One region of the Clostridium sp. X genome, then DNA from elsewhere that is predicted to be linked to it. Evidence: riboswitches for the same ligand, from Rfam matches in the RefSeq annotation. Region 1 holds a riboswitch; each other region holds the start of a gene.
The links. Region 1 has a riboswitch for thiamine pyrophosphate ahead of thiC (phosphomethylpyrimidine synthase ThiC). Riboswitches for the same ligand answer to the same signal wherever they lie in the genome.
Positions count from the first base shown of each region.

Region 2: another riboswitch for thiamine pyrophosphate. It lies ahead of thiD (bifunctional hydroxymethylpyrimidine kinase/phosphomethylpyrimidine kinase); the one in region 1 lies ahead of thiC (phosphomethylpyrimidine synthase ThiC).
Region 3: another riboswitch for thiamine pyrophosphate. It lies ahead of ACX0KU_RS02780 (ABC transporter ATP-binding protein); the one in region 1 lies ahead of thiC (phosphomethylpyrimidine synthase ThiC).
Region 4: another riboswitch for thiamine pyrophosphate. It lies ahead of ACX0KU_RS07095 (LuxE/PaaK family acyltransferase); the one in region 1 lies ahead of thiC (phosphomethylpyrimidine synthase ThiC).

Region 1 covers NZ_CM146912.1:2,198,911-2,206,548, reverse strand. The annotation lists gene nadC (carboxylating nicotinate-nucleotide diphosphorylase) at 1-146, opposite strand, end outside; gene ACX0KU_RS11010 (L-aspartate oxidase) at 124-1,428, opposite strand; gene nadA (quinolinate synthase NadA) at 1,432-2,340, opposite strand; gene ACX0KU_RS11000 (AI-2E family transporter) at 2,511-3,584, opposite strand; TPP riboswitch at 3,720-3,819, shown strand; gene thiC (phosphomethylpyrimidine synthase ThiC) at 3,916-5,229, shown strand; gene ACX0KU_RS10990 (N-acetylmuramoyl-L-alanine amidase) at 5,285-6,313, opposite strand; gene ACX0KU_RS10985 (DUF4883 family protein) at 6,454-6,927, shown strand; gene ACX0KU_RS10980 (insulinase family protein) at 6,970-7,638, opposite strand, start outside.
Region 2 covers NZ_CM146912.1:3,074,288-3,081,925, reverse strand. The annotation lists gene thiE (thiamine phosphate synthase) at 1-199, opposite strand, end outside; gene thiM (hydroxyethylthiazole kinase) at 190-987, opposite strand; gene thiD (bifunctional hydroxymethylpyrimidine kinase/phosphomethylpyrimidine kinase) at 980-1,783, opposite strand; TPP riboswitch at 1,897-1,998, opposite strand; gene ACX0KU_RS15510 (GntR family transcriptional regulator) at 2,186-2,566, shown strand; gene ACX0KU_RS15505 (ABC transporter ATP-binding protein) at 2,563-3,459, shown strand; gene ACX0KU_RS15500 (ABC-2 transporter permease) at 3,440-4,525, shown strand; gene ACX0KU_RS15495 (ABC transporter ATP-binding protein) at 4,543-5,460, shown strand; gene ACX0KU_RS15490 (ABC transporter permease subunit) at 5,457-6,659, shown strand; partial or broken gene larC (nickel pincer cofactor biosynthesis protein LarC) at 6,770-7,638, shown strand, end outside.
Region 3 covers NZ_CM146912.1:562,725-570,362, reverse strand. The annotation lists gene ACX0KU_RS02810 (PLL family lectin) at 1-324, opposite strand, end outside; gene ACX0KU_RS02805 (thiamine phosphate synthase) at 414-1,007, opposite strand; gene thiH (2-iminoacetate synthase ThiH) at 1,018-2,172, opposite strand; gene ACX0KU_RS02795 (thiazole synthase) at 2,175-2,942, opposite strand; gene thiF (sulfur carrier protein ThiS adenylyltransferase ThiF) at 2,958-3,761, opposite strand; gene thiS (sulfur carrier protein ThiS) at 3,765-3,959, opposite strand; TPP riboswitch at 4,170-4,269, shown strand; gene ACX0KU_RS02780 (ABC transporter ATP-binding protein) at 4,436-5,203, shown strand; gene ACX0KU_RS02775 (ABC transporter permease) at 5,200-5,973, shown strand; gene ACX0KU_RS02770 (ABC transporter substrate-binding protein) at 5,963-6,967, shown strand; gene ACX0KU_RS02765 (winged helix-turn-helix domain-containing protein) at 7,047-7,373, opposite strand.
Region 4 covers NZ_CM146912.1:1,375,743-1,383,380, forward strand. The annotation lists gene ACX0KU_RS07065 (leucine-rich repeat domain-containing protein) at 1-202, shown strand, start outside; gene ACX0KU_RS07070 (hypothetical protein) at 290-427, opposite strand; gene ACX0KU_RS07075 (hypothetical protein) at 429-755, opposite strand; gene ACX0KU_RS07080 (helix-turn-helix domain-containing protein) at 745-1,122, opposite strand; partial or broken gene ACX0KU_RS07085 (mannose-1-phosphate guanylyltransferase) at 1,180-1,656, shown strand; gene ACX0KU_RS07090 (hypothetical protein) at 1,956-2,153, opposite strand; TPP riboswitch at 2,800-2,901, shown strand; gene ACX0KU_RS07095 (LuxE/PaaK family acyltransferase) at 2,953-4,038, shown strand; gene ACX0KU_RS07100 (acyl-CoA reductase) at 4,035-5,486, shown strand; gene ACX0KU_RS07105 (ABC transporter ATP-binding protein) at 5,498-6,253, shown strand; gene ACX0KU_RS07110 (ABC transporter permease) at 6,240-6,995, shown strand; gene ACX0KU_RS07115 (ABC transporter substrate-binding protein) at 6,992-7,638, shown strand, end outside.

The sequences.
Region 1 (7,638 bases):
CCTGCTATAATCCCTTCTTCTTTAGATATTAACTCTACACTACATCTGCTATCATAAGAAATTATAGCTTCAGTTGTTATATCTCCATATTGGCTATCTTCCTTTAGAGCTTCCTTTAAAAAATTATCCACAGTTAACCAATTCATCTTTTATATCCTCTCTTATCTTAATAAATTCCTCTGTTATTATTCTTTTATTATATTCTCTAATTTGATTAGCTTTTTTTATACTTATATGACTAGTCAAAAAAGTAATTTTAATATTATCTATATCATTATTTATATAGTTTGCTGCTCTTCTTGAAAAAACTAAAGCTTCTAAAAGTGAGTTACTAGCTAATCTATTATCTCCATGTACTCCCGTACAACTTACTTCACCACAAGCAAATAAGTTCTTCATAGAAGTCTTAGAATCTATATCTACCTTTATTCCTCCCATAAAATAATGCTGAACTGGGGTTACAGGTATTTTATCCTTTGTTATGTCTATTCCTCTTTTATTACATTCACTATATATTAAAGGAAATCTATTTATAATGAATTCTTTAGGCTTATGAGTTATATCTAGGAATACACAAACAGAATTAGTTTTGTATTCTTCCTCTATTATAGCTTTTGCTACTTTATCTCTAGGTAGAAGTTCATTTACAAATCTTTCTCCCTTGATATTTATAAGAAAAGCTCCCTCACCTCTTAGAGATTCTGATATTAAAAATCTTTTTCCTTCTTTCTCATTTTCATACAAAGCTGTAGGATGAAATTGAATATATTTCATGTCCTTTAACCAAATATTATGCCTTAGTGCAATAGCTAGAGAATTTCCTTTTAAAGTTCTTTGATTAGTTGAATTTTTAAATAATCCTCCTATTCCACCTGAAGCTAATATAGTAACCTTTGAATTTATAAATAATATATTATCCCCATTTATAGCTATTCCTCCAAAACATTTATTATTTTTACAAACTAAATCTATTAAACAAGTATCCTCGTAAACTTTAATATTTTTTCTTTCTTTAACCTTATTTAAAAGTCTCTGAAATATTTTTTCACCAGTTTTATCTTCACAATGAAGAATTCTCTTTACACTGTGTGCTCCCTCTCTTGTATAATCATATCCTTTTCCTAACTTATCAAAATCCACTCCAAAGCTAACTAACTTTTCTATATTTAATATCGATTCTCTTGCTAAAACTTCTACAGCTTCTACTGAATTTTTGTAGTTTCCTGCTTTAACTGTGTCTTTAATAAACAAGCTTTCATCTTCTTTATTTAAGACAGTAGCTATTCCCCCTTGAGCAAGATATGAATTACACTCTTCCATCTTAGATTTTGTAATTAAAGCTATCTTTAAATTCTCTTTTAAATTTAAAGCTGCATAAAGACCTGCTACACCTGTTCCTACAATAAATACATCAACCTCTGTGTTCATTTTTTACTCTCCTAGTATATGCATTTTCTCTAAAGATAAAGATGCTTTTTTCCTTGTATTCTCATCAATTATAACTTCATTACTTAAATCTCTAAGACAGTGATATACATCTTTAAGAGAGGTTTTTTTCATGTTAGGACAACACATATTTAAAACATAAAAATCCTTAGTAGGATTTCTTTTCTTTAACTCATGCACCACCCCATACTCAGTTACAATGAGATACTTATTCCATTTATCCGTAGTAGCAAAATTTATTATTCCACCTGTGCTTCCCACATAGTCTGCTAAATCTCTAACTTCTTTTCTGCATTCTGGATGAACTAATACCTTTATGTCTTGTCCATATTTTTCTTTTGCCTCTATAATATCTAAAGCAGTAATTCTATCATGTACATGACAATATCCATCCCATAATATAAGTCTTTTATCTGAGACTTGTTCTTGTATATAAGATCCTAAATTTCTATCTGGTAAAAATATTATTTCATCACTATCTATATTTTTTATAATATTAATTGCACTAGAAGATGTACAACATACATCAACTACAGTTTTAACTTCTGTGGAAGAATTAATATAACATACTACCTTTGCATTAGGATGTTTTTCTTTTAATTCTAATACTTCTTCCTTTGTTGCCATGTCTGCCATAGGACAGAGTGCTTTAGTATTTGAAAATAGTACTGTTTTATTAGGTGATAACACCTTTGCACTTTCCGCCATAAATTCTACTCCACAAAATACTATTACATCTTGTAGACATTCTTTTCCCTTTTGACTTAAGTAATAAGAATCTCCTACAAAGTCTGCTATTTCTTGTACTTCTTCAGGCTGATAATAATGAGCTAGAATAACTGCATTTCTTTCTTGTTTCAATTTTAATATCTCTTCTTTTATATCCACAACCATTTATTACACGCCTCTCTCTGTATATATTTAGGTGTATACAAGTGTATATACACCTAAAGGTAATATACCACTTATTATATATTAAATCAATAATTCCTACAAAATAAAAATAAGCTACTAACCACAAAACTGGTTACTAACTCATCTTTAATAACTACTATTTTCAAATCTTATTCAGTTATTTTATTATTTTTGGTTATTTTAAATATACCTTTAATCAGAACTTTTATTACAGCATAAGTAGGTATAGCCAAAAGACCACCTATAAAACCAAATAATGAAATAAAAATAATAATTATAAATACTACGGTGAGAGGATGAATATTTAATCTATTTCCTATGACATAAGGTGATACAAGATTCCCTTCTAGTTGCTGTACTACAATAAGAACAACTAATACTTTAATAACCATTGAAAACCCTATAGTTAGTGCTATAAAAACTGCTGGCAGTATACCTATAAAAGTACCTAAAACAGGGATTATAGAAGTAATCATAGAAAAAATGGCTAAAACCATTGGATTGCTCATTCCTATAAGTAAATATCCTATATACATTAGTAGTCCAATAACTAAGGCTATTATTAACTGTCCAGTAATATATATTGATAGTGTTTCATCTATTTCTCCAAAAATTTCATTAAAATCATTCTTATACTTTTGTGGAAGCAGCCCTATAAGACCTTTATATATCTCTCTATCATCCTTTAAAAGATAAAATAAGATGAAAGGTATTAAAATTACTTGGCTGCCTACATTAGCAATAGCAGAAATTACATTCCCTGTATTTATTAATACACTTTTAAAAACAGCTTCTACATTTTGAATTAGCTTTTGTTGAATACCTGTTATAGAAACATACTGACCTATTTTACTTTCTAATATTCCATCTGTATTATTTTTAGCTATTTCAAATTGACTAGGTAAAGTATTAAAAAAGCTATTAAATTCTTGTCCAATACTTGATCCTCCATAAATTACTGTTACTCCTATTAATATTCCTATAAATATAAAAACAATTAAAATAGATAAACTTTTATTAATATGTTTACTCTCTGATAAAAATCTTACTAAGGGCCTAATCATATAATAAAATAATACTCCCACTACTATAGATATAAATAAAGCATCCATTATCACACCAAAAGGCTTTAATAAGTAACTAATCTTACCTATTAAATAGACAATTATTAATATTAATATTATGCCTACTGAATATTTATAAAATTTATTATTAAATGGCATATAACTCTCTCCTATCTTATATTTATAATAAAATTTTTTATATTAAATCTTTTTAACTTTATAATTTCTTTACATATTTTATTTCATATATTATACTTAGGTTAATGATAATATACATTTTAAAAATTGAATTTTAAAACTTTGCGGGGGAGCCCTTAGGCTGAGAAGGTTATAAACCTGACCCTTAGAACCTGATGCAGTTAATACTGTCGTAGGAAGCAAATGAGCTAATGGTATTTATTATATACATTATATAATAAATTAACTTTATTAGTAAATAAAAGCTTACCCTATGGGTAAGCTTATTTTTATTTAAGGGGGATTTAAAAACATGAATTATTCAACTCAAATGGATGCAGCAAGAAAAGGTATAATAACTAGAGAAATGGAGATCGTATCTAAAAAAGAACATATGGATGTTAACACTTTAATGAATCTTGTAGCAGAGGGTAAAATTGCAATACCTGCCAACAAAAATCATAAATCATTAGACCCTGAAGGTATAGGACAAGGCCTTAAAACTAAAATTAATGTAAATTTAGGTACATCAAAAGATTGTAACAATATTGATAAAGAGTTAGAAAAGGCTAAAGTTGCAATTGATATGAAAAGTGAAGCAATTATGGACTTAAGTTGTTTTGGAAAAACTGAAGAATTTAGAACAAGACTAATTGAAATATCATCAGCTATGATTGGAACTGTTCCCATGTATGATGCTATAGGTTTTTATGATAAAGAACTAAAAGATATTACTTCTGATGAATTACTAGCAGTTATAGAGAAACACGCCCAGAACGGTGTAGATTTTATGACTATTCATTCAGGAATAAATAGAGATACTGCAGAGGTATTTAAAAGAAATAAAAGGCTTACTAATATAGTCTCACGAGGAGGAAGCTTACTTTTTGCTTGGATGGAACTAAATGATAAAGAAAATCCTTTCTTTGAGTACTTTGATAGAATCTTAGACATTTGTGAAAAATATGATGTTACAATAAGTCTTGGAGATGCTTGTCGTCCTGGCTCTATAGCAGATTCTACAGACCCTAGTCAAATTAAAGAATTAATGACATTAGGAGAACTTACTAAAAGAGCCTGGGAAAGAAATGTACAGGTTATGATTGAAGGCCCTGGTCACATGGCACTAAATGAAATTGAAGCAAATATGCTTTTAGAAAAAAAATTATGCTATGGTGCTCCTTTTTATGTATTAGGGCCTATTGTTACAGATATAGCTCCCGGATATGATCATATAACAAGTGCTATAGGTGGCGCATTAGCTGCCTCTAAAGGAGCAGACTTTTTATGCTATGTAACTCCTGCAGAGCATCTTAGATTACCAAATCTAGATGATATGAAAGAAGGAATTATTGCTACTAAAATTGCTGCTCATGCTGCTGACATTGCAAAAGGTATAAAAGGAGCAAGAGATTGGGATAACAAAATGAGCAAAGCTAGAAGAGATTTAGATTGGGAAGAAATGTTTAATCTTGCCATTGATCCTGAAAAAGCTAGGCGTTTTAGAGCAGAGTCAACTCCTGAAGATTCAAATACATGTACCATGTGCGGCAAAATGTGCGCTGTTAGAAATATGAATAAAATTATGTCTGGAAAAAATATAAACATTTTAAGAGAAGATGACTAAAACTTACATACATTTTAAAAACACTATCACTTTAATGATAGTGTTTTTAAAATTTTTACATTATTAAACTATTCCATGTGATTTCTCCAACTATTCCATCTATTTTTAGCCCCTTTATTCTTTGGTATCTCTTTACTGCCTCAACTGTTTTAGCTCCATAGACCCCATCTTCAGAGCCTGGATTAAATTCTAATGTATTTAGCCTTTGCTGTAATAGCTTTACATCCTCCCCAGTCATCATTGGTATTGTATATAATATTACTCTCTTAAGTTTTGGTAAACTCTTACTACTAAATAATTTAGCCACTGTGTTTTGTCCTACTATACCATCTACTAAAAGACCACTAACTTTCTGAAAATTCTTAACTCCATTCTCAGTATTTCTGCCATAAATCCCATCTGCTATTCCTACACTAAATCCTAATTCATTTAACTTGTTTTGAACTTTCTTTACATCATCACCTGACATCATAGGAATTATATATCTTAAAAGTCTTATACTTTGATTAACCTTTTCTTCTTTAGGCTTATCAATCTTTACTGGCGATTGATTCTGAATCTCTATTTTAAGCAGTCCATATACCACTGCCTCGGCACATCTCTGTCTTATATCTTCCCTTTTTAACTTTGTTGTATCTTCAATATTATCAATAAATCCAAACTCATTTAAAATTGCTGGCATATTAGTTGCCCTGATTACAAAAAGATAATCCCCATTACGTCCTTCCCTGGTTTTTAATCCCCTTGATTTAAATATCATCCTTAATTTCTCTTCAACTCTTTTAGCATATTCTTTACTCTTACCACCTACTATAGAGTGCCAAACTTCTACGCCCTGTCCTCCCCCAGCATTAATATGATTGGATATAAATACATCAGCCCTCCATCTATTTGCATCTTGTATCCTTGCCTCTAAAGAAACAGTTTTATCTTCAGTTCTAGACATTTTAACTTCATGCCCTAATCTTTCAAATAAATCTTTCTGTCTTAGTGATATATCTAATGTCAAATCTTTTTCGAATAGTCCATTACCTATAGCTCCTGGATCAGAACCTCCATGACCTGGATCAATATATATTTTCATTATAATCCCTCCCTTAGCTCTATTTAAATATACATCTTATTTCAATATATGCAGTTTTACATAAAGTTGTAATAATAGGCTTGTCTTTAACATAATTTTATCTATATATGACTATGAAACGTGAAAGAGGTGAAATCTATTTGAAAAAGGGAAGCCTTATATTTTTAATTTTAATTTTAATCATAGGTATTTTTGCAGGTGGTAACTTGTATCTTAACAAGAAAAAACCAAGTAATTTTTATTATACAAATTTACTAGCTAAAAATTTAACTTTATACTCCAATTATGAAGTTAAAGTATTGGACACTAACTTTTATAAAACAGAATCTATTTCTGGTGAAAATATAGATATAATTAAGAGTTTCTTAAAAGAATTAAGAAAACCTAACTTTACTACAAAACCTGCCAATATCGCTAATAAACCTAAATATAAGATCTTTTTTAACTTTTCCCACACTGGAGAAAAATACGTAATTAATATTTACGACGATCAATCTGCATCAGTTTATCCTTGGGATGGTTCATTTAATATGGATTACATAAACATGAAAGATATACCTCTTAGATATAATCTATTTAGTCTATGTAAAAATGCATTCACAGAAAAAGGATAGTAAAAAACAGAGTGTTATCCATCTTGGATAACACTCTGTTTTTTACTTAAATACTTCAATTAATTCTTTAAATATTTCTTTACTTTCATTTATCTTTGATGAGTTTCCTAAAACACATAAATAGTTTTGTTTCATACTATCTCTTAACATATCGGCAAAACCTCTGATCTCTTCTACAGTGCATTTAAGTACTTCATCTCTTTCTTTTTGGACATCAGCTTGTGTAACATTACTCAAATAATATGTCACGGATTTATCAGCTATTAAAGAAGGTGTTAGCGGTAAATCGAAATTGCTTATTGTACCTATAATATATTTTGTCATTTCTCTTTCATCAGCATTAAAGTTTCTTAGATAATCTTCCGCCTTATTATATATTTCTATAGTTTCTTTTAAATTTGGGTCTCTATAAGATCCAAAAAACATATTCCCACTTCTTCCGAAGCTTGCAAATGACCCATAAGCTCCTCCAAGAACACGTACATTACTCCATAAGTAATCTAGGCTTTGTATAGTCTTTAGTACTTGAAGACTCCCTTTGTATTCATATCCTAATTGTCTAAAATTACATCCTTTAATTACATATTGAACATCACCTTGTGTAAGTAATCCTTCATTTTTGGCACCTACTTCAAATTTATATTCTTTAAATGGTAAGTCATTGTCATTAAGTTTATTTATAAAAGCTTCTAAGTCTTTTTTCACAGCTTC
Region 2 (7,638 bases), 880 kb from region 1:
TAAGTGGGACATTATATTTAGATGTAACCTCTTTAATTTCCTTGGCCACTTGAAAAAAATCTCTTGTAGAGGTGTCTTTTTCTCTTATCTGAACTAAAGTTGCTCCACCTTTTAGGGCATCTTCAATACAATTTTTTAAGTCACGGCCATTTAAAAAACTTCTATCTGTAATTAAATATAATTTATAGTCTATATCCATTGAATTTTACCTTCTTCCTCAAGCGCATGTTCTTTTAATAAGTATATCTCATCTATGAGTTTAACTTTAAAAGTACCAGGAGCTTTGGCTTCCGTTGCTGCATGCTCTCCAGCTAAATTCATAGATAACACTGATGTAACTGCAGCTATAAACTTATCCTCACATACAGCAGCAGTTGCAGCGGTAAGAGCACCTACCATACAGCCAGCCCCTGTAACTAAAGTTAAAAGAGGGGTACCGTTTTTGATTATTGCTGTTCTTACTCCATCTGTTATTATGTCTTGAGCTCCAGTGGCGGCTACAACACAATTATATTTTTTAGCAAGGGTAATACAAGCTTCTACAGAATTACTACCATCATCTATAGAATCTACTCCACGAGTTTGTGCATCAAATCCTGCTAAAAATTTTATTTCTCCTAAATTTCCTTTTATAATATCAATTCTGCCAATTTCAAAAACCTTTTGTATGAAGTCAACTTTTCTTTTAATAGCTCCACAAGCCACAGGATCTAGAACTACAGGTATATTATTGTTTTTAGCAGAGATTACAGCCATAAGCATAGCCTGCTCTTGTTCTCTTGTTAGTGTACCTGTATTTATATAAATTGATGATGAAATTTTAGCAAAGTCATAGGCCTCATCATAGGCTTCCACCATAGCAGGAGATGCACCATAAGCTAATAATATATTTGCACAATCATTTATTGTAACGTAGTTTGTAAGAGCTTGAACTAGAGGTGTTTTTTCTCTAACTTTAGAAAGAACATTACACACATCTTTAATCATATTTTATTCCTCCTTTATTATATAAGTCTATAAAGTGTCCTACTGGGCCAACGCCATGTCCAATGGAAAAAGAGTTTTTAATAGACAGGGTTATATAATCCTTTGCAAGAGTTACTGATTCATTAATTGTATAGCCCTTAGCTAAGAAACTAGCTATTGCTGAAGACAAAGTACAACCAGTACCATGAGTATTTTTAGTATCTATTCTTGTTCCTTCTATAGATAAAAATTTATTATCATAATATAGCACATCAGTTGAATCATTACATCTGTGTCCACCTTTAACTAATACACTTTTTATCCCATAATCTTTAATTTTTAATGCTGCATTTTTCATGTCTTCTTCCGTAGTTATCTTCATTTTAGTGAGTTCTTCTGCCTCAGGAATGTTAGGAGTTACAATATCTGCAATACTTATTAAAGCTTTTAGCTCATCAATAGCTTCAGGCTTTAGAAGATAGTAGCCACTTTTAGATATCATAACAGGGTCAAGTACTATATTTTTCACCTTATATTCTAATAAAATATTTTTAATGATATTAATTGTCTCAGAGTTAGATACCATTCCTATCTTTACAGCATCTACCTCTATATCATCAAAGATTGCCCTCATTTGCGCTTCAACTAGCTCTTTACTAATATCTTGAACAGCAGTAACACCTTGAGTATTTTGAGCAGTTACTGCGCAAATTACACTCATTCCGTAAACACCAAGTGCACTCATAGCTTTTAAATCCGCTTGTATACCTGCTCCACCGCAGCTATCAGATCCGGCAATTGTTAGTACCTTTTTCATAAAAACACCCTTTCTATAAAATAAAATAGCACCTATACAAAGGAATATTGCATAAGTGCTTTAGAGTAATAAAAAAAGCTTCTCTACCACAAAGCACAAGAAGCTATATATCATATAAACTACTTATTGCTTCCTGCGCTAGTATTACCTAGTATCAGGTCCGAAGGGTTAGAAATAGTTCCTCTCAGCCATAGTAGGCACCCCTGCAATATTTTATGTATTAAATTTTAACTTAGTTGCTATTATAACACAAGTAAAAGAAATTTACGACGTAAAATTCTTATATTTTATCTTTACAAGTTTATTAATTACTATTATACTATAACTGTACTAATTGACATAGTACACATAATACAGTTAGTACACTTAATGCATAGCAAGTATCTGGAGGTGAATTAAAATTTGATAAATATTGATGTAAGAAGCAGTAGACCAATTTACGAGCAGATAATTCATGGAATAAAAGAAAATATTTTAAAAGGACTATTGATGCCAGGAGATAAATTACCTTCAGTTAGAGAAATGTCTTCTCTTATAACAACTAATCCCAACACAGTTAGTAAAGCCTATACGGAACTTGAAAGACAAGGGGTTATAGAGACTATAAGAGGGAAAGGGACTTATGTTTCCTCAAATTATAAGCCTAGAGTGGAGGAAAGTAGAATGGAAAAATTAAAAGAAGATATAAAGAAAATAATACTAGAAGCTCATTATATGGGAATTAAGAAAGAGGATATTGTAAAGCTAATAAACGAGTCTTATGAGGAGGTGAGGAAGCAGTGATAGAGATTGTTAATGGGTGCAAGAGTCTTTCGGATAAAGAAGTTCTAAGGGATATAAATCTGAAGATAGAGAAGGGAAGTATTTTTGGACTTATAGGCCCAAATGGAGCAGGTAAGACAACTCTTATTAAAAATATAACTGGAATATATAAGTTAGATAAGGGTGATGTAAAAGTTAAAGGAGAATCTGTATTTGACAATAATATTATAAAAAATATTATAGGATATGTAACAGACGAAAATAACTTATTTAATTATTTTAACTTAAAGGATATAGTTAAGTTTTACTCTTATAGCTATAAAAGTTTTAGTATGGATAGATTTAATAAACTAAATGAAGTTTTTCAGCTTCCAGAGAAAAAATCCATAAGAAAGTTTTCAAAGGGTATGAAAATGAGACTTTCCATAATGTTAAATCTAAGCATTATGCCAGAGATTTTAGTATTAGATGAGCCTACCAATGGACTTGATCCTATAGTTAAAAGACAATTTTTAAATATTCTTTTAGAAGATGCGGCAGAAAGAGGAACTACTATATTTATATCTTCTCACAATCTATCAGAGCTTGAAAGAATTTGTGATAGTATTGCTATACTTAATAAGGGAGAAATTAAGTATTCAAATTCTATAGAAAATATGAAAAAGAGCATAAGAAAAATCCAAGTAGTGTTTAAGGATGAGGCACCAGAAAATTTGGAGAAATGGGAAGAAATAATTAAAACTGAAAAAGTAGGAAGAGTTTATAATATAGTGACAAAGGATTACAATAAGAAATTTATGGATAAACTTAATAACTGTGAAGTTATCTTCCAAGAAGAAATAGATTTAAGCCTTGAAGATATGTTTATATATTCAGTGGGAGGTGATGTGAATTATGAAGAGTTATTTAAATAAAGCTCTCTTATATAAAGAATGGAAAAACATGATGCCACTTAGTTTCTTGTTTCTAATGGAAATATATTTACTCATAATAATGCCTTTTATAAATGTAGTCCAGAGATTACAAGAAAAAAGATATGATGAATATTATCTACACTTTTTTACTAACGTCTTAGTAAAACCTAGATTTGATGAAGTATTGCTAGTAGGTACTGTGATTATTATTGGAACCTTTGCTATCGGAATTGACATTATAGGGAAAAAATACGAATCCTTAAGTTCTATGCCTTTTAAAAGAGAAGAAATAATCTTTACAAAATGGATTATGGCGGCATTAACAGTAGTAATACCAATACTCTTAAGTTTTGTTGTTATGAGTGTAGTATATATAGGGAATAAGGATCTTTTAGAAATTTATATGAATTGGAATATGATATTGCAGTGGACTCTTTTGAATTCTTTGACGTATTTATTTATAGTTACATTTATAATGCTTATTCAAAGCCTCACAGGCAAAAATATCTTTGGAGGAGTTGTTGGGAGTATATTTTTAGTACTACCTATGGGATTATCAGCATTAATTAGTGAGTTATTAAGAGTATTTGCCTTAAACTGGAATGTACTATCTCAGGAACAATATTCAAATATTTCAAACAAAATAGAAATTATTGTATTAAATACTTTTTTAGGTGGTTATAATCTAGATTTATCTGATAACTATACGTTTAGTAATTATAAAAGGTCTATTATTTTAGTAATAGCAATATTAATACTTGTATTTTTATTAGTATATGCATTTAAGAAAATTCCACTAGAGAGAAATGGATATATTGTAGTTTTTAAACCACTAGAAGTAATTTTTAAGATAGGGGTCTCAATATGTTTTGGACTTTTAGGTGGAGTAATTGCCTCAGGAATGTTAAAAGGACATTATAATTTGTATGAATATGACCTTAGTAATATGGAAGCATATTTACCTATTGCAAATAAAGTAATAAATTTAACAATATTATTAGCTTTATTATGTGGATATATTGTATATCTTATAACAAGAAATATCATTGAAGTAAATAAAAGATAAGAAAGAGAGGGTTTAGTGTGAATATACTAGAAGTTAAAGATGTGAAAAAGCGTCTTGGTAAAAGAGAGATTATAAAAGGTATAAGTTTTAATGTAAAAGAAGGGGATATATTTGGTTTCTTAGGACCAAATGGAGCAGGTAAAACTACAACTATTAGAATGCTAGTTGGACTTATTGCACCAAATTCAGGAAGTATTTCAATTGATGGACATGATATAGGAAGAGAAAGAGAAGAGGCATTAGCTGCAGTAGGAGCAGTTGTAGAAAATCCTGAATTATACACATATCTTTCAGGAAGAGAAAATTTAATGCAGATTGCTAGAATCAGAAAGATAGATAAAGCCTATGTAAATGAGATTATTGAGCTGGTAAATTTAAAGGATAGAATAGATGATAAGGTTAAAAAGTATTCTCTAGGTATGAAGCAGAGATTAGGTCTTGCATCGGCACTAATTGCAAAACCAAAGCTACTAATACTTGATGAACCAACAAATGGACTTGATCCAACAGGTATTTTAGATTTTAGAGATATAGTTAAAAAGGCAGCTAAAGAAACAAAAACAGCAGTGTTTATTTCCTCACATATATTAAGTGAAATACAAATGGTCTGTGATAGAGTTGCATTTATAAATAATGGAGTTATTCAATCAGTTGAAAGTGTAAATGGAGATATTCTAAAAGATGAGATAGAAAATATAGTTTTATCTGTAAGAGAAAAAGAGAAGTGTATTGAAATACTAGAAGATCTAGAATTTGTACGACAGATTTCTTTAGATAATGAACTAATTAAATGTAGTGTTGATAAGGGGCTAGTTCCAGAGCTTATATTTAAGCTTTCAGAAAATAGGATTCACTTAGAAGAAATATATAAAAAGCACGCAGAATTAGAAGAAAGATATATGGAACTTGTAGAGGGAGGAAAAAGAGCAATATGATGATTACACTAATTAAAAATGAAATCATAAAACTTATGCAAAGAAGAAAAACTTTGGTAGTAACAGTTATGTTCATTTTACTTGTAGGATTTATGGGATTTGCATCTTATAAAAATGCTGAGAACATGAAAGAGTGGAATAGACCAGAGACAAGGATCCAAAATGAACAGGCAAGCATTGAACACTTTAATGCTATGAAAAAGGATAATAGTATTCCAGAGGCAGAGAAAAAACAGTTTGATGAGATGATAAAGGAAGCTAACCTTAGAATAGAAGAAATTAAAAAGGAACAGGTAGGAGTGAAGCCGGATTGGAGAGTTACATTAAAGAGGGAAGTAAAAAACCTTGAGGAACAGGTTAATAATACTCAAATAGGTGGTCAAGAAAAAGAGAGAATAAAGACAGAGCTTATGATTAAAAAAGAACTATTAGCTAAAGATATCGAACCGGAATATAATTCTTACGATGTAACAGCAACAAAGTACATTAGAGATCTATTTAGTATTCTTGGGGCAATTTTCCTAGTAGTAGGAGTGATTATATTTAGTTCAGATATGGTTTCAGGAGAATACACTCCAGCTACTATGAAGTTTTTACTAACTCAACCGGTATCAAGAGGAAAGGTATTACTATCAAAGTTTATTGCATTACTGTTATCTGCAACAATAATTATTGTTCTTATAGAGCTTACAGCATTTTTAATAATGGGTATGATATTTAGTTTTGGAAATATGGATTATCCTATAGCAGTCGGCACAAGATTTGTATATGATAATTCAGTTGCAGTAGAAATGGGACGTAAAGCTATGAGTGTGGTAGAGGGAAGTACAATCATAATACCTATGTGGAAATATTTAATACAGATGTTTTTACTTCAAGTACTATTTATAGTAGCTTCAGCATCCTTTGCTTTTTTATTATCTACTGTTGTAAAAAGCAGTATGGTGTCAATTGCTATAAGTGTAGTAACGATTATAGTATTTACAATATTTCAAAACATACCTTATGTTAGAGACTATGCACATTTTATATTCACTACCTTTGGAGATGCATCAACAATTTTAAGTGGCAATATGGCTCTAAGCTTCAATAATCCCAGTGTGACAACAGTTTTTGCAGTAGGGGTAATGGTTGTATGGTCAGTTGTAAGTTATCTTATTTCACATGTAGTGTTTATTAAAAGAGATATACTTATTTAATTAAAATTTAGGATATTATATAATAATAAATAGGGGCATAACACAGTTTTTGTGAAAAAATGTGTTATGCCCCTAAAATGCATTAATTATGAAAGAATGGAGAGGTAAACGTGAGGATACTTTATTATGATTGCTTTGCAGGAATAAGTGGAGATATGAACTTAGGAGCTATGATAGATGTTGGGGTGGACAAGGATTTTTTGATAAAAGAACTTTCAAAATTGAAATTAGATAATGAATTCGAGATAAAAGTTAGAAGAGAAAGTAGAAAAGATATTGATGGAACAAAAGTAGATGTAATCTTAAAGCATGAACACAGTCATGGTAACGGTCACCATAATCATTCTCATAATCACTCTCATGAAGGGCATCATGTGCATAGGAATCTAGAACATATTGAACATATAATCAATTCAAGTGAGTTAAATGATAATGTGAAAAAAGCAAGTTTGAATATCTTTAAAAAGGTAGCAGAGGCAGAGGCAAAAGTTCATGGGAAATCATTATATGAAGTTCATTTTCATGAAGTAGGTGCTATAGACTCTATTATAGATATAGTAGGAGCAGCTATATGTTTAGAGTATTTAAAAGTAGATAAGATTATGGCATCATCAGTGGAATTAGGTGGGGGCTTTGTTAAGTGTGCGCATGGACTTATTCCAGTTCCAGCACCTGCTACAGTAGAAATACTTAAAGGGGTTCCAGTAAAGGCAGGTATAGTACCTTTTGAAACTACAACACCAACAGGGGCTGCGATACTAGCTTCAACCGTTGAGGAGTTTTCAGATATTAAAGAATTTATTATTGAAAAGATAGGATATGGAGTAGGTAATAGGGATACAGAAATTCCAAATGTTCTAAGGGTGTATTTAGGTAAAAAAAACTGAAGAATCACAGGTAGATGATGTAGATAAAGATGAAGCCTACCTTCTAGAATGTAATATTGATGATATGAATCCGGAACTGTATGAATACATAA
Region 3 (7,638 bases), 1.5 Mb from region 1:
AAATTGAGTATTAATTGTAGCTCTGCGTACTCCGTATCTTTCTAGAGTAGTAAAAAGTTGAGGCTGCTGAACAGTAAGGAGTGCTAGTATTCTATTTACTTCTTGCTGAGGAGCTCTCATACCATCAAATAAGTAATCATCATCAGAAAAATTATTAAATTCCTCGAATTCTTCAAAATCGTCGAAATCATCAAAATTGTTTAAGTCATCATTACTTCTGAAGTCATCATAAGTGTCAGCATAGTTTCTGTAGTAGTTTCCTGAGAAGGAACATACATCGCGGTTAATACAATAAGGACAATAAAAAACTGGGTTAATATACATTAAATCAAAACACCTCCAAACCCTTGTCACTTATATTGTATGATAAAGTCTTAGAGGTGCTACAATAAATTTTATTAAGTTAGAAAAAGTTAGGTATTATAGAAGCGAAAACTTTTCTTAAGAGTGCTTGGATTTGAAGAAGTCATAGCCTCAGACATGATGCATACACCCTTTGCCCCTACAGAAAGTACAGTTTCTACTTTATCCTTTGTTATGCCACCAATGGCAAATACCGGTATAGAGACAGATTCACAGATTTCTTTTAAAAATGGTATACCTCTTGAGGTCATTCCCCTTTTGCAGTCTGTTTCAAATATATGTCCTGCTATTAAGTAAGAAGCTCCAAGGTTTTGTGCTTCTTTTGCTTCCAGTAGAGAGTGAATGGAGGCACCTACTTCGGTAAATTCACTTAGCTGATTTTTATAGACTCTTAAATCTGACATTGATAAATGAATCTTTGAAAGTTCCAGTTTTTTTGCTACTGATATATTACTATTGATAATAAGAGGAACTTCATTTATGAGGCAGATTTTTTTTACTCCAGTAGCTAAAGCTTCATATTCATCTAGGCTTAAATCTTTTTCTCTTAGCACTATTGCATCAGGTTTTCCTTTTGCAAGTTCATTAATTCTACTTAGAAAGTCATCTTTGCAAAGCTTTCTATTTGTTATGCAAATTAACATTAATCTTCTCCTAAACCTTAATATAATCTGTATAAACAGGTTGAAGTCCTCTGCTGATAATTACATTGTGCACTTCACTTACGCTTCGTGAATCAGAGATCTCGAATTGTTCGTCTCCCTTTTCTTCAGTTTTATGACCTCCAACTCCAACACATACACCTGCGGATATCTTTGTAGCCATCATTCCTATTACATTATCACGAAAGCCTGCTCTTTCTCTTGTAGAAATAGTAATTCCAGCAAAAGGCATAAATAAGCGATAAGCAAGCATTACTTGTAAAAGCTGTTTTTCGTGAACATCATTAGGATTATTGTCAGCATTGTTAATATAAGGTCTTAAACGTGGAGTTGAGAAAGAAACTTCAGCATGAGGATATTTTTGTTGTATAAAGGATGCATGTAAGCCTACTGCAAATGCATCTTTTCTAAAGTCATCTAATCCAAGTAAGGCACCAAAGGCAACACCACGCATGCCACCGAGTAAAGCACGTTCTTGTGAATTAAAACGGTATGGGAAAATTCTTTTGGGTCCTCTTAAATGAACCTGTTCATATTTATCAGGGTTATAAGTCTCTTGATAGATAGAAACAAAATCTGCACCGCATTTATTCAAATAAGCATATTCTTCTGAGTTTAATGGATAAATCTCAATACCGATTGTAGAAAAATATTTTGTGGCAAGTTTAATTGCCTCACCAATATATTCAACTCCAGATATATTACGAGATTCACCTGTTAGTATTAAGAGCTCTTTTAAGCCAGTAGACGCAATTTCCTTTAATTCTTCTTCCATTTCTTCTAGAGAAAGCTTTCCACGTTGAATTTTATTTGTACAATTAAAACCACAATACACACATTCATTTTCACAGTAGTTAGCAATATATAGTGGTGTAAATAAAGAAACAGAATTACCAAAATGTTTTCTTGTTTTTAAGGTTGCTTTTCTTGCCATATCCTCTAAAAAGGGCATAGCAACAGGGGACAATATAGCGGCGTAATCCTCAATTGAAAGATATTCTTTGTCTAAAGCTCTTTTTACGTCTTTAGCAGTATACTTATTATAGTCATATTCTTTAACTAGATTTAACACCTTGTCCATGGTGTCTGAGTCTGTTTGCTCCATACCATCTAAATATTCCATATGATTTATTCTTAGATATTCCATAATTAGTCCTCCAAAAATCCAGTTAAGGGACTAGATGCCTCAGCTTTATGATCTAGCACTCTACCAAGACCAGCAAGATATGCAGTACGACCTGCCACTACAGCATCTTTAAAGGCTCTTGACATCATGGCGATATCATTTGCTGTTGCAATTGCAGTATTACACATAACTGCATCAACACCCATTTCCATTGCTTCACAAGCTTGAGAAGGACGACCTATACCAGCATCTACAATAATAGGTAAGTCTATTTCATCAACTAATATTTGTATGAAATCCTTTGTGGATAGACCTTTATTACTTCCGATAGGTGAAGCTAAAGGCATTACTGATGCTGCACCAGCATTTACTAGGGCTCTTGCTGCATTTAAGTCAGGATACATGTAAGGCATAACGATGAATCCTTCCTTCGCAAGTATTTCTGTAGCCTTTATTGTTTCATAGTTATCTGGCATCAAATATTTAGAATCATGGATTACTTCTAGCTTTATAAAATCCCCACATCCAAGTTCTCTTGCAAGACGTGCAATTCTAACTGCTTCTTCTGCATTTCTTGCACCTGAAGTGTTTGGAAGTAATGTAATATTCTTTGGAATATAATCTAATATGTTTTCCTCTCCACCTATATTAGCACGACGTAGTGCAAGTGTTATTATTTCTACTTCTCCATGTTCAATAGCTGCTTTAACCATATCTAATGAAAATTTACCTGAACCTAATATAAATCTTGAATTAAACTCATGTCCACCAATTATTAATTTATTATTCATTTAATACACCCTCTCTTATATAGCTTCTATTCCAAGTAGTAAACGAAGAATCATATTTGCCTGATGACCTGCACAAATTTGCACTCTTGGAGCCATTAGTCCCTTACCAATTCTTGCACTGCTTTCTAAATCTCCACATACATATAAATTTTTTATGGGATTTACTGTTTTTATTAAATTAGAACTATCATACCCAGCCATACCAGAAGCTGCTACTATTTTAGTATCGTTAAGCTGTTCTAAGGCTATATTCACTAGTATAGATTTTGCTTTTGGCTTATCAAAAGCCTCACAGATAATATCATATCCATTAAAGATTTCTACAACATTATCTTCTGTTACCTTTACATCTTTAGTCTCTACCTTAATGAAAGGATTGATTTCTTTAATCTGTTTTTTTAGAGCAGTTGTTTTAGGCAGTCCTAAATGGCTAATGTAATAGCTTTGACGATTTAGATTGCTTGGCTCAACAATATCAAAATCCACTAAGAGCAAATGACCTACCCCTATTCTTGCAAGCATAACTGCAATATTAGAACCAAGACCTCCAAGACCAGCTATAGCAACTTTACCTTTTTTAAGGCTTTTATGTACACTGGGAGTATGTCTTGACATCATCATACTCTCAAGCTCTTCTTCTTTAGGCATTGCACCTTTAGTTATTATAGTTAATATATCATTTTCAGATATATCAAAGTCATCCTCTATTTGAAAACCATTTAAAATTACAATATCAGTTTCATTTCCAATTTTATTTCTTACTTCAAAGGCTGTACTAGAAGCAACCTCTACTTCTTTTCCATTTACTATTATTTTCATAAATCAGCCTCCACCTACGAATCTAACAACTTCTATGGTATCTTCATCCTTAAGCATAACTTCTTTGTATGTTGTGCGAGGAACAATTTCACCATTAAGCTCTACTGCAATGATGTTAACATCAAAGTTTTGAGCAATTAAAAAGTCATATAGAGTTTCAGTTGTAGCTAATGAAATAGTGCATCCATTTAACTTCATTTTTTACCCTCCTTAAAAGTTTGTACAAAAAAAGCACAAAACGAGACTTACACCCTTTCGGTGGTGTACCCCATTTTGTGCTTTCTTTTTCAGTTATTTAAAAGTATATAATATTTGAATATGTTAGTCAAGCCATATATTTATAGACTCATTAATAGCTCTTTAGAAGAATTAAGTGTTGACATGGTCTTAGATAAGATATAAAATTTATTTGTGCACTAGGGGAGCTATTATGGCTGAGATGAATTTATTCAGACCCTTTAAACCTGCACTGGGTAATGCCAGCGAAGGGAAGTTGTAGAATAATATAAAAGCTTAATCTAAAGTTTTATAGATTAGTAATTAGATTATTAACTCTTTTCATTGGTATAGTGAATACTATTTGAAAAGAGTTTTTTGTATTTTTAAAAAGATTATTCTCAGCAGATGGATATGTTTAGGATAGATGTTATAAAACAGAAAGTTGGGTAATTTAAATGAAAGCACTAGAAATTAATAATTTATCCTTTAAATATAGAGATTCAGATAAAGTCATAATTGATGACTTATCCTTTAGTATAGATAAAAATGAATTTGTTACAATTATTGCACCGAGTGGGACAGGCAAAAGTACTCTTTTTAGATTAATTTTAGGGCTATTAGAGCCGGAAAAGGGTAATATACACATAGAAAATGTAAATAATAAAAACATTATGGGATATATGCCACAAAGAGATAGCTTAATGACATGGAGAAATATCTTAGATAATACATCAGTTGGACTTGAGTTAAATGGGTATAGCAAGAAAGAAGCGAGAAATATAGCAGCTACATATTTTGAGGGGTTTGGACTTGCAGGAACAGAAAAATCATACCCTCATGAACTTTCAGGTGGTATGAGACAAAGAGCGTCTTTTTTAAGAGCTATAGTAAATAATCCATCATTACTTTTACTAGATGAACCATTCTCTTCTTTAGATGCATTAACAAGAAGAAAGATGCAAGCATGGCTACTAAACCTTTGTCAAAAAGAAAAGAACACTGTATTTATGATAACTCATGATATTGAAGAGGCTCTGCTTTTATCTGATAGAATACTCATTTGCACTGAGCTTCCCTATAAAAACTTAAAGTCTATAGATGTTAATATTACAAGACCTAGAACCTATGAAACTACTCTTACTAGTGAATTTGTAGAATTGAAAAGAGATATATTAAACATCCTTGATGTCCTTGAAGACAAGAAGGAGGGAAATGTAAAATGAAGAAACTTAAAGATTATATATTCCCTCTGATATTTCTAATGTTTATATTTTTGGCTTGGGAATTCCTAATACCATATTTTAAAGTTCCTAAATATATTTTACCTCGGTTCTCTAAAGTAATTGAGGCACTACTAACTAATAGACAATTACTATATAAGCATTCCTTAGTAACCTTAGGAGAGGCTCTACTAGGGCTTAGTATATCTGTAATTATAGGTATATCCTGTGCCTTTTCTATATATTTTTGGAGGAATGTTGGGAAAACACTATATCCAATTATAGTATTTTCTCAGACAATTCCAACCATAGCATTATCTCCTATTATGATTATGTGGTTTGGATATACTATATGGTCAAAGGTAGCAGTTGTAGTGTTATTCTGCTTCTTTCCTATAGTTATAAGTACTTTAGATGGACTTAATAGTGTAGATAAGGATTTAGAAGATGTTTTAAAAGCGCTAGGAGGAAATAGAGTTCAGATATTTTTTAAGCTACATATCAATTCAGTATTGCCTAATTTTTTAAGTAGCTTTAAGATAGCTGCTACATATAGTGTGGCAGGGGCTACCATAGGAGAGTGGCTAGGAGCTGAAAAAGGACTAGGTATATATGTAAAAAGAGCAGCAGGAATGTTACAATCAGATTCAGTTTTTTCAGGAGTGTTGGTTTTATCGTTTTTAGGATTACTTTTATTTTCAATAGGAGTTTTGCTAGAAAAGGTTTTATTAAAATATAGAAGAGGAATAAAGGAGGATAATTATGAAATTTAAAAAGGTCAGTGTACTTTTAGTAATGCTTATGTCATTTAGCTTATTATTTAGTGCATGTTCAAGTAATTCTGCCACTAAGGAGGAGAAAAATACTCCTAAAGAGCTACAAAAAGTTAGTGTTCTTTTAGATTGGTATCCAAATGCAGTACATTCATTTTTATATGTAGCAGAAGCTCAAGGATATTTTAAAGAAGCAGGACTAGATGTTAGCTTAGTTACACCAGCAGGTACAGAGGATGGAATTACATTAGTAGCAGCAAACAAGGCAGATCTTGCTATAAGCTATCCAAAACAAATTATTTTAGCTAGAGGACAAGAGATTCCTGTTAAATCAGTTGGAGCCATAGTTAGAAGTTCATTGAATCAACTTATGGTTCGTAAGGATGTAGGAGTTAAAACATTAAAAGATTTAGAAGGAAAAAAAGTAGGATATCCATCTTTTGATATTGATAAAGAAACAGTAAAGGCTATGGTTAAAGAAGCTGGTGGAGATCCATCAAAGGTTGAATTTGTAGATGTGGGATATGATTTAATGGCTAGTATTGAAACTAAAAGAGTTGATGGAATTATAGGTGGATATATTAATCATGAAAAGATTATATTAGAAAAACAAGGAATTGGTTTAGATACTTTTAATCCTGTAGACTTTGGAGTACCAAACAATTACGAATTAGCATTTATAGCTAGTGATGAGGGTGTAAAGAATAATAATGACAAGATACAAGCTTTCTTAGAGGCAGTTAAAAAGGGGTATGAATACACTAAAAATAATCCTGATAAAGCTTTAGATTTAGTGTTAAAGGTTCAAAGTGAGAGTTTCCCACTTGATGCTGAAATAGAAAAGAAGAGCTTAGAAATATTAATGCCTCTTATGGAGAATGAGAGCGGTAAATTCTTAAGTCAAGATGAGGAAAATTGGAATAAGAATGTTAAGTGGTTACAAGACAAGAATTTACTTAAAGGAAAAGTTGATAGTAAGGATATTATTAAATAACATAGAATTAATTGAATAAAAAACTAGAGGATATGTAGTAGTTCAAATCCTCTAGTTTTTTCTCTTATAATAGCTAATTTTATGCACTTAGTGCTTCAAAGCTTCTTATAATTTCTATACCTTTTTCAGTTACACTCCAATCTCCGTTCTCTGGATCAACTACTAATTTATTATCAATAAGCATTTGTTTTGCATATTTTACACTATTAAACCACTGACATCTTCCATCTTCCATTTTTAAGGTTCTTTGCTCTGCTGATAATTTCATTAAGTCAGCCAAGTGTTCATAAACCTTCCCAGTTTTTAATGACTTTCCGATTAAATCATTATTCTTGTAAAGTAATAATAGTAAATTGAAAGCAACTAGACTTTTATCCGGTAAAGTAATTTCTTTGTTAATGATCATATTGTACTCCCTCCCTGGGTGAATGTAATTTTGAAAAGATTGTTAATATTCTGACTAATCTTATTATAAATAAATTCTAATCACTAGTCAATAGGGGTACTATACTGCAAAATTTGTATAATTATGACTATGAAGTAAGGGATTATTAATGGATTCGTAATAAAAAGAAGGTAGTATTGTTAATTTTTTTTCAAACATCTGAGTAAAGTATTAAAAAAATATTTGTTTATAGATTTATATGGGGAAAAAAATTTAAAAAAAATTC
Region 4 (7,638 bases), 820 kb from region 1:
ATATTATTTAAATGGGTATCCAAATAAAGCTGAAGAGTACTTTAATAAAGCCCTAGAGCTTGGGCAGAATTATGAAATATATGTATCAGAGGTTATAAACTCATATAATCATGCAACAAGAGATACTAAGGAGTTAATTTTAAAATATTTAAAATTCAATAAACAAGATATTTATAAAAGAATCATTAATAACGAGAATTAACAAGTAATATAAATAAACTTAAGAGAGTACAAGTATGTTAATGTTAAGAAAGTCTGCTTATACTCTCTATACTTTTAGCTTTTAAGCTCAATAAAATGGATTTGGTGATTCGGATTCTAATTCTTTCACTTTTTTGTCTAATGTCTTAAGGTCCCCAGCTATATATATTAGGCATTCTTCTATTCTTTCAATTTTCTCTAATATTTCTTCTAAATTAGTATTCAAGTTAATTCCTCCTAAGTTTATTATTTATAAGTACTTTTATATTTTTATTAATTATATTAATTTGAAGCTGATTGGGACTTATAGTGTAATACTTAAGTTTCATAAGATACATATCGAGCTTGCTAACTTTGCTCCAAAATATAGATATAGGTAGGCCTAGTATATAGAGCTTCTCTTTTATAGAGAAAGAGTTTTTGTTTCTTGATTCAAAATAGCTATCATCTACAATGAATATATATTCCATGTTATTAAATTCGATAACTACAGGTTCCAGTATATCTAAATCTATAAGTAGATAGTGTTTTTGTGGACTCGTTTTATTTAGCATTTAATACCTCCATAATTTTTTTATATTGCATCCTAGTAGGATATTTTAGTTTTTTTTCGAACTTACCAATATCTGCGGGGCTCATATTTAATTTTTTAGCAAAAGACTTTTGGTCTAAACAATGTATTACTCTATAGTTCAAGATAAGGGAATTGTAGTTAGAAAAGACAAACCTATAATAGTCATCAAATAGTAAGAATATATCTATTTTGAACTCTTTAGATATAATGGGTAATTTATTTGGTTTAAGATATTCTTCATCAAAGTCATCAATAGAAATATATTTTAAGAGAAGTATACCTCTATCTTTTATTTCCTCTTTGGCAAAGCCTAAGGATACTAGTTTTCCTTCAAATTGCTTTGCCAAGTAGCGTAGAATCAGTTCTTTATAGTAATTAATTTTTAAAGTAAAGTGGGTAGCAGTTTTGTGAAGAGAGCAGATGTATTCTTGAGGGAGATGGAAAAGTACCTTCCAAAGATGTATAGAAGCTTAATGGAAGTTTACAAGGATGTTGGTACAGAAAAAGAAGAAGAGACAACTAAAGAACAGTATAATCTTATAGAAGGCATATCTGTTGACTTTGGGATAATGCAAAAGACAAGAAAAGCATATGTAGTTAAAAGTGAATTTGAATGGGATGATATTGGAAGCTTCTCCGCTATGTGTAGATTCTTAGGTAGTCATAGAGGAAATAGCATTGTTGGAAATGCCTTTATGGAGCAAAGTGAAAACTGTTATGTTTTTGGAAAGGAAAAATTAATAATAGGATTTGGAGTAAAGGATCTTATTATAGTAGATGCAGGAGATGTACTCCTTGTTATGGATAAGAATAAAGATCAAGAGATAAAACATTTAGTAAATGTTATACAGGAACAAGAAGATTATGATAAGTATTTGTAACCTTGATTTTGGGGTCAGGATACAACTTCCTTTAGAGAGAGTTGCTATCCTGGCCTTATTTTATTTAACTTTAACAATAATTAAATGGAAGAAATATCTTCTAGTTAGACAATGGGGGTGATGATATTATTAGGACATAATAAGTGTATATTCTGCACTACCAGTTGTTGTTGAAGCACTTATGTTTGCATAATTGGTTAGGTCGTTGTTTGACGCTTTTTTAACCTATTCTGAATTGATTCATAGTACATCTTCCATTACATAAAAATAGACAAAATGAAAGAGACTAGTGCTAGTCCCTATTTTGCCTTTAAATATTGTTCAGTTATATTAATTTTGATATTTGTACATAGATAGTTTAACTGCTTAATTACACCTTCTAATATTATATCATTCTGTATAAATTCTTTCTCTATTCTTTCAATAATCTGTTCAAACGTCTTCGCATATTGATTTGCATCTAATTCCATAACTTCTTCAACATGACTTTTATACATTATTACTTCTTCTCCTCTTCACCTCTTGTCTCCATCATATATACGTAATATTATAAAAATATGGAGGGGTGTTTATGAACAGTATTAATCTATTGTAAAATCACCCTAATACCTCAATAGTTTCAATAGTTCTTTCCGCTTTTTCAATATTATTTAATGATAATGATTGTTGCATTTTCAAGTCTTTTTCTTGTTTTTCCACATCTAATTCAACTTCTATAATTGTATTATCTTTAATAATGTATTTACAATATGGGGAAATTTCAAATATTTTTTTGCTAGTTTATTAGTGTCATTAATAATACTACGAGACTCTTTCCAGGGGTATATAGTTCTAATATAGTATTTTAAAATTCTTCAGTACTAATTGTGAATAATACCAAGATGTAACCTATAAGTACCAATAGGCTGAGGCATAGATTAATTAAAGCAACTGAATTGATAGATGATTTAAGCATATCTGAACTGTATGTTAATGGTAATACATATGACAGTAGTTGCACGAAAACTGGTAAATTCTCAATGGGGACAATAATCCATAAAGAAACACAATAGGAAAAATAATAAAGATACGTTTGCCCTGGCAGCAATTCATGTTACAATTGAAATAATTCTTAAAAAGAAGTATAATCAAAATAAATAATTATAAAAAGACACCGGGAGCTTGAAAAAGGCTGAGAGTACGATTATTCGTAGACCGTTGAACCTGTTGGGTAATGCCAGCGTAGGAATGTGTTCTGTTTTTTAACACTTTGTTCGTGCAAAGTGTTTTATTTTTTATGAAAGGAAATTTATTATTATGAGTGAACGTGAAGTATCTAAGTATGTTTATGATTTTATAAATCAGGGTCAAGCTTCAGAGGAGCAGTTTAACGAACAAGCTTTATATTTATTCGATTATCAATATAAGCATAATCTTTCTTACCAAAAGTACTGTTTACAGAAGGGTAAAACTCCACGGGTGGTGAAAAATTGGAGAGAGATCCCCCCAGTACCTATTAATGCTTTTAAAGAACTTTCTTTAAGTTGTATAGATCCTAAGGAAGCTGAAAGGATTTTCATGACAAGTGGTACAACACAGGGGATTCAGGGAAAACACTATCACCCAAATTTACAGGTGTATGACCTGTCAATGAAGCTGAATTTTAAAGAACGCTTTATGAAGAATAATGAGAAGATAGAGATGGGGATTCTCTTTCCTACAGAAGAAAAGATGCCAAATTCATCTCTGGCTCACTACCTAGCCCTTGCCCTTCAAGAATTTGGTGCGGGAGATAGTTGCTATTATATTGTAGACGAAGGCTTAATGGTAAGAGAACTCATAGAGAAATTGGAACATATTGAAAAGGTAGGAGAACCTTATGCACTATTAGGTGCCAGCTTTAGTTTTGTACATTTGTTAGATGAGCTGGAAAAGACAAGAAAAGTCTTTAATCTACCTAATAGAAGCAGGATTCTTGATACAGGTGGTTTCAAAAATAAATCTAGAGATATAGAATTGAATGAATTTTATAATCGTCTTTCTCGTTATTTAGGGATTGATAGGAAAGATTGTATCAACATGTATGGTATGACGGAGCTAAGCACTCAATTTTATGATGATGGTAATGATGTAGTTCCTTCCGTTAAGTCCGGACCTCATTGGATAAAGACACGGGTTATTAATCCTATAACAGGACAAGATGCACCTAAAGGGGAACAAGGTCTTCTTGTACACTGTGATTTGGCTAATTTTAATTCCGTGACCACTATCCTTACTGAAGATATTGGAATTGAAGTAGAAAATGGCTTTCTTCTCTTAGGTAGGGCCAAAGGGTCAGAAGCGAAAGGTTGTTCACTGGCAGTTGAGGAATTTATTCAAGCAAGAAAGGGAAACAACATATGAAACAAGTTGCAGGATACATACCACCTGGATTTGAAGAAGAAATAGAATGGCAAACTCTAAATTTCAAAAATAACAAGGATACACTGGAAGTTAGTGTACCTATACTTTCAAGGGAACAGGTTTCCACTTTGGTAGCAAGGATTAAAAAGAATAGCAGAGATGTACTTAAATCTTTTACGGTTAACCAGATTATTCATATCATTGATGAAGCCATAGCTAAGTTTTTGTCTCGAAGTTCACCATATAGGAAGAAAGCAGAAAGACTGCTGCCCATTATCACTGGGTATGATGAAGAGATCATCCGTTTAGGTCTTACTTCTTATTTTAAAACCTTTCGTAAGCCACAGTTGCAGCGATTCTTAGTAGAAGATTTTACAAATCCCATGCTTTTAGATGAGTTTCAACCTAGGCCCAAAGGCGGATTTTCAAAGGCATTAGGACATGATTTAATAGTTCATGTCTGGGCGGGAAATGTACCGGCTCTACCTTTATGGAGTCTAATATCTGGCCTTTTAGTTAAATCCGGTAGCATCGGCAAAGTTTCAAGTGATGAACCCCTATTTGCTGGTTTATTTGTTGAAGCATTGATAGAGGTAGAGCCTAGACTTGCAGATTGTATGGCTATAATCTGGTGGAAAGGTGGAGACCAAGAACGAGAATCCTGTTTATTCAGACAGGCGGATGTGATAGTTGGTTATGGAAGTAACCAAACCTTAGCTTCGCTTCGCAACAAGATTCCTATTACAACCCGTTTTCTTTCTTTTGGTCATAAGATAAGCTTCGGATTGATATCAAAAGCGAGTTTAGATCCGCGCAAAGCTGTTCAAACTGCTTATGATGCTGCAAGGGATATAGCTAGATATGATCAACAAGGCTGTTATTCACCTCATTTTTTCTTTGTGCAAAAGGGGGGAAGTGTTTCGACCTCAGAATTTGCCAGATATGTTGCTCACGAATTGGCCTGTTTTGAAAAAAGGTATCCTCGCAGGACATTAACCCTGGAAGAGATGACAGCTAATGTTGCTTGGCGCAATAGAGAAGAGCTTAGTGCCTTTCATGAATCAACAAAGGAAGTAATGAGTGATTCACTAAATAACTGGACAGTTGTATATGAGGAAAATTGTAAGGAAATAACACCGAGTTCTTTGAATAGAGTTGTGAAAATTATAGCTGTTGATGAGTTAGAAGAGATAATAGGATATATAGAACCCTTCCGCCAGCTGCTCCAAACAGTAGGTATTGCAGCAACGCCTAAGGAACTTTTCAATATTTCAGACTTATTAGCTAACGTAGGAGTTAATCGTATAACGGCACTAGGAAATATGACTTCTCCTGAATCCGGATGGCATCATGACGGACGGTTTAATTTGCTAGACTTAGTCAATATGGTAGATATAGAACATAGTGCTGAGGAGTATTCAGAAAAATTTGCTCCTTACGTTGATTAGGAGGTAATGACTTGAGCTTCTTGAAACTAGACCATATTTATTATCGATATAAGGGGTTGGATTTTGCAATTAAAGACACTTCCTGGCAAATTAAAGAAGGGGATTTTCACACTCTATTAGGTAGAAGTGGATGTGGTAAGACTACCCTATTGAAGCTTGCAGCAGGTCTTTTGAAACCAGATCAGGGCAAGATATATCTGCAGGATGAAGAAGTGTTAAAGCCTTCAGCTCAGATTGGCTATGTTTTTCAGTCACCTACTCTCTTAGAATGGAAAACGGTCCTTGAAAATATTCTTCTGCCCATTTCAATTCAAAGAAAGCCTAGAAAGGAAGATGTGGAGTATGCTAAAGAGCTGCTTCAATTAGTGGGGATTAGCTTCCAGAAGGAGAAATATCCCACGGAGTTATCTGGCGGTCAGCAAAGTAGGGTGGCTGTTGCACGAGCTCTTATGCAAAAACCTAGTATGTTATTTTTAGATGAGCCTTTTGCAGCATTAGATGCCATTACTCGAGAAGAACTACAGGATGACTTGTTAAAGCTTTGCAAAATGCACAGAACAACGGTGCTTTTTATAACTCATGATATTACTGAAGCTGTTTACTTATCCGACCGGATAGCCATAATGGTAGATGGTCAGATTAGCTATGATATTAAAGTAGATATGCCAGAGAAACGTAGTTATGAGATGAGATATGAACCGTATTTTAATGATTTATGCTTACGCATTCGACAGTCAATCAATGGAGGGCAAAATGAAAAGGGTTGAATATTATTCTGCTTTACTTTTAGTCTTTTTACTAATTATCTGGGAAATAGTAGCACGGCCAATGTCGGAACTCGTCCTTCCAACTCCTACAGTGATTCTTTTAGAATTATGGGATGGCCTTAAAAGTGGATATTTTTTACCGCATATCCTTCGAACCAGCATTGAGGTAATATTAGGGCTGCTTATTGGCTGTTCAATGGGATTGATTCTTGGAATACTGATGGGAGAGATCAATTTTTTAAGAAAACTATTATACCCTTATGTGATTGCAAGCCAAGCAGTTCCTAAATTAGCTTTAGCTCCGCTATTTATTTTGTGGTTTGGATTTGGTATGACTTCTAAAGTTGTGATTACCGCATTAATTTGCTTTTTCCCTCTTCTAGAAAACACAGTAACAGCTGTTCAGTTTACAGATTCAGGCAAGAAGGATTTATTTTACATATTAGGAGCCACACGGTTACAAACTCTTATTCGTTTAAAAATACCTGCTGGATTGCCTGCAATTATGGCAGGCTTTCGGGTAGCAGTTGTATTGGCTGTGGTTGGAGCCGTAGTCGGTGAGTTTATAGGAGGAAACGTTGGGTTGGGTGCAATGGTTATTGCCTCTCAAAGCATGATGGATACACCACTGATGTTTTCAGTACTTATACTGCTCACCATTATGGGTTCCACTTTATACCAAGGAGTAAATCTTATTGAAAAAATATTATTAAAACCATATATGAAAGGAAGAAAAAAATGAAGATTAAGTATTTATTAGGAAGCATATTACTCATAGGAAGCATGTTTATAAGCGGTTGTTCTGCCGCTGATAAGGGGGAAAGCTCTAAGCAAGAGCTGAAGAAGATTGAAGAGATAAGGGTTGCTAGCTGGAGTAAACCTATAACGGAACAAATCAATCTTCTAGTGGATGAAGAAAAAGGTTTCTATAAAGATAAGGGAATAAAGATTTCCTTCATCCCTGGTGCAGGCGGTGGAGATGCTATCAAAAATATTCTTTCTGGCCAAGCAGATATTGCTTTTACGGATCCAGGTTCTTTATATGCAGCTTTAGATAAAGGAGAAAAATTAGTAGCTATATATAGTATTTATCCTCAGAATGTATTTAATGTAGTTTCTTTAAAAGAAAAGAATATTACTAAGCCGGAAGATCTAAAGGGTAAAAAGATCGGAGTATATAGTCTATCCAGCGGAACACGTCAGAATTTACTCTTGCTTTTACACCAGGTGGGACTTACAGAAAAAGACGTAACTATAGTTGAAACCGGTCTTTTAAATTTTGCCCCTCTAATGCAAGGACAAGTAGATGCAACAGCGGCTACAGACACGGGCTTAGAGATAGGTAAACAAAAAGGATTAGGTGAGGTGAATGTTATGGAGGTTAA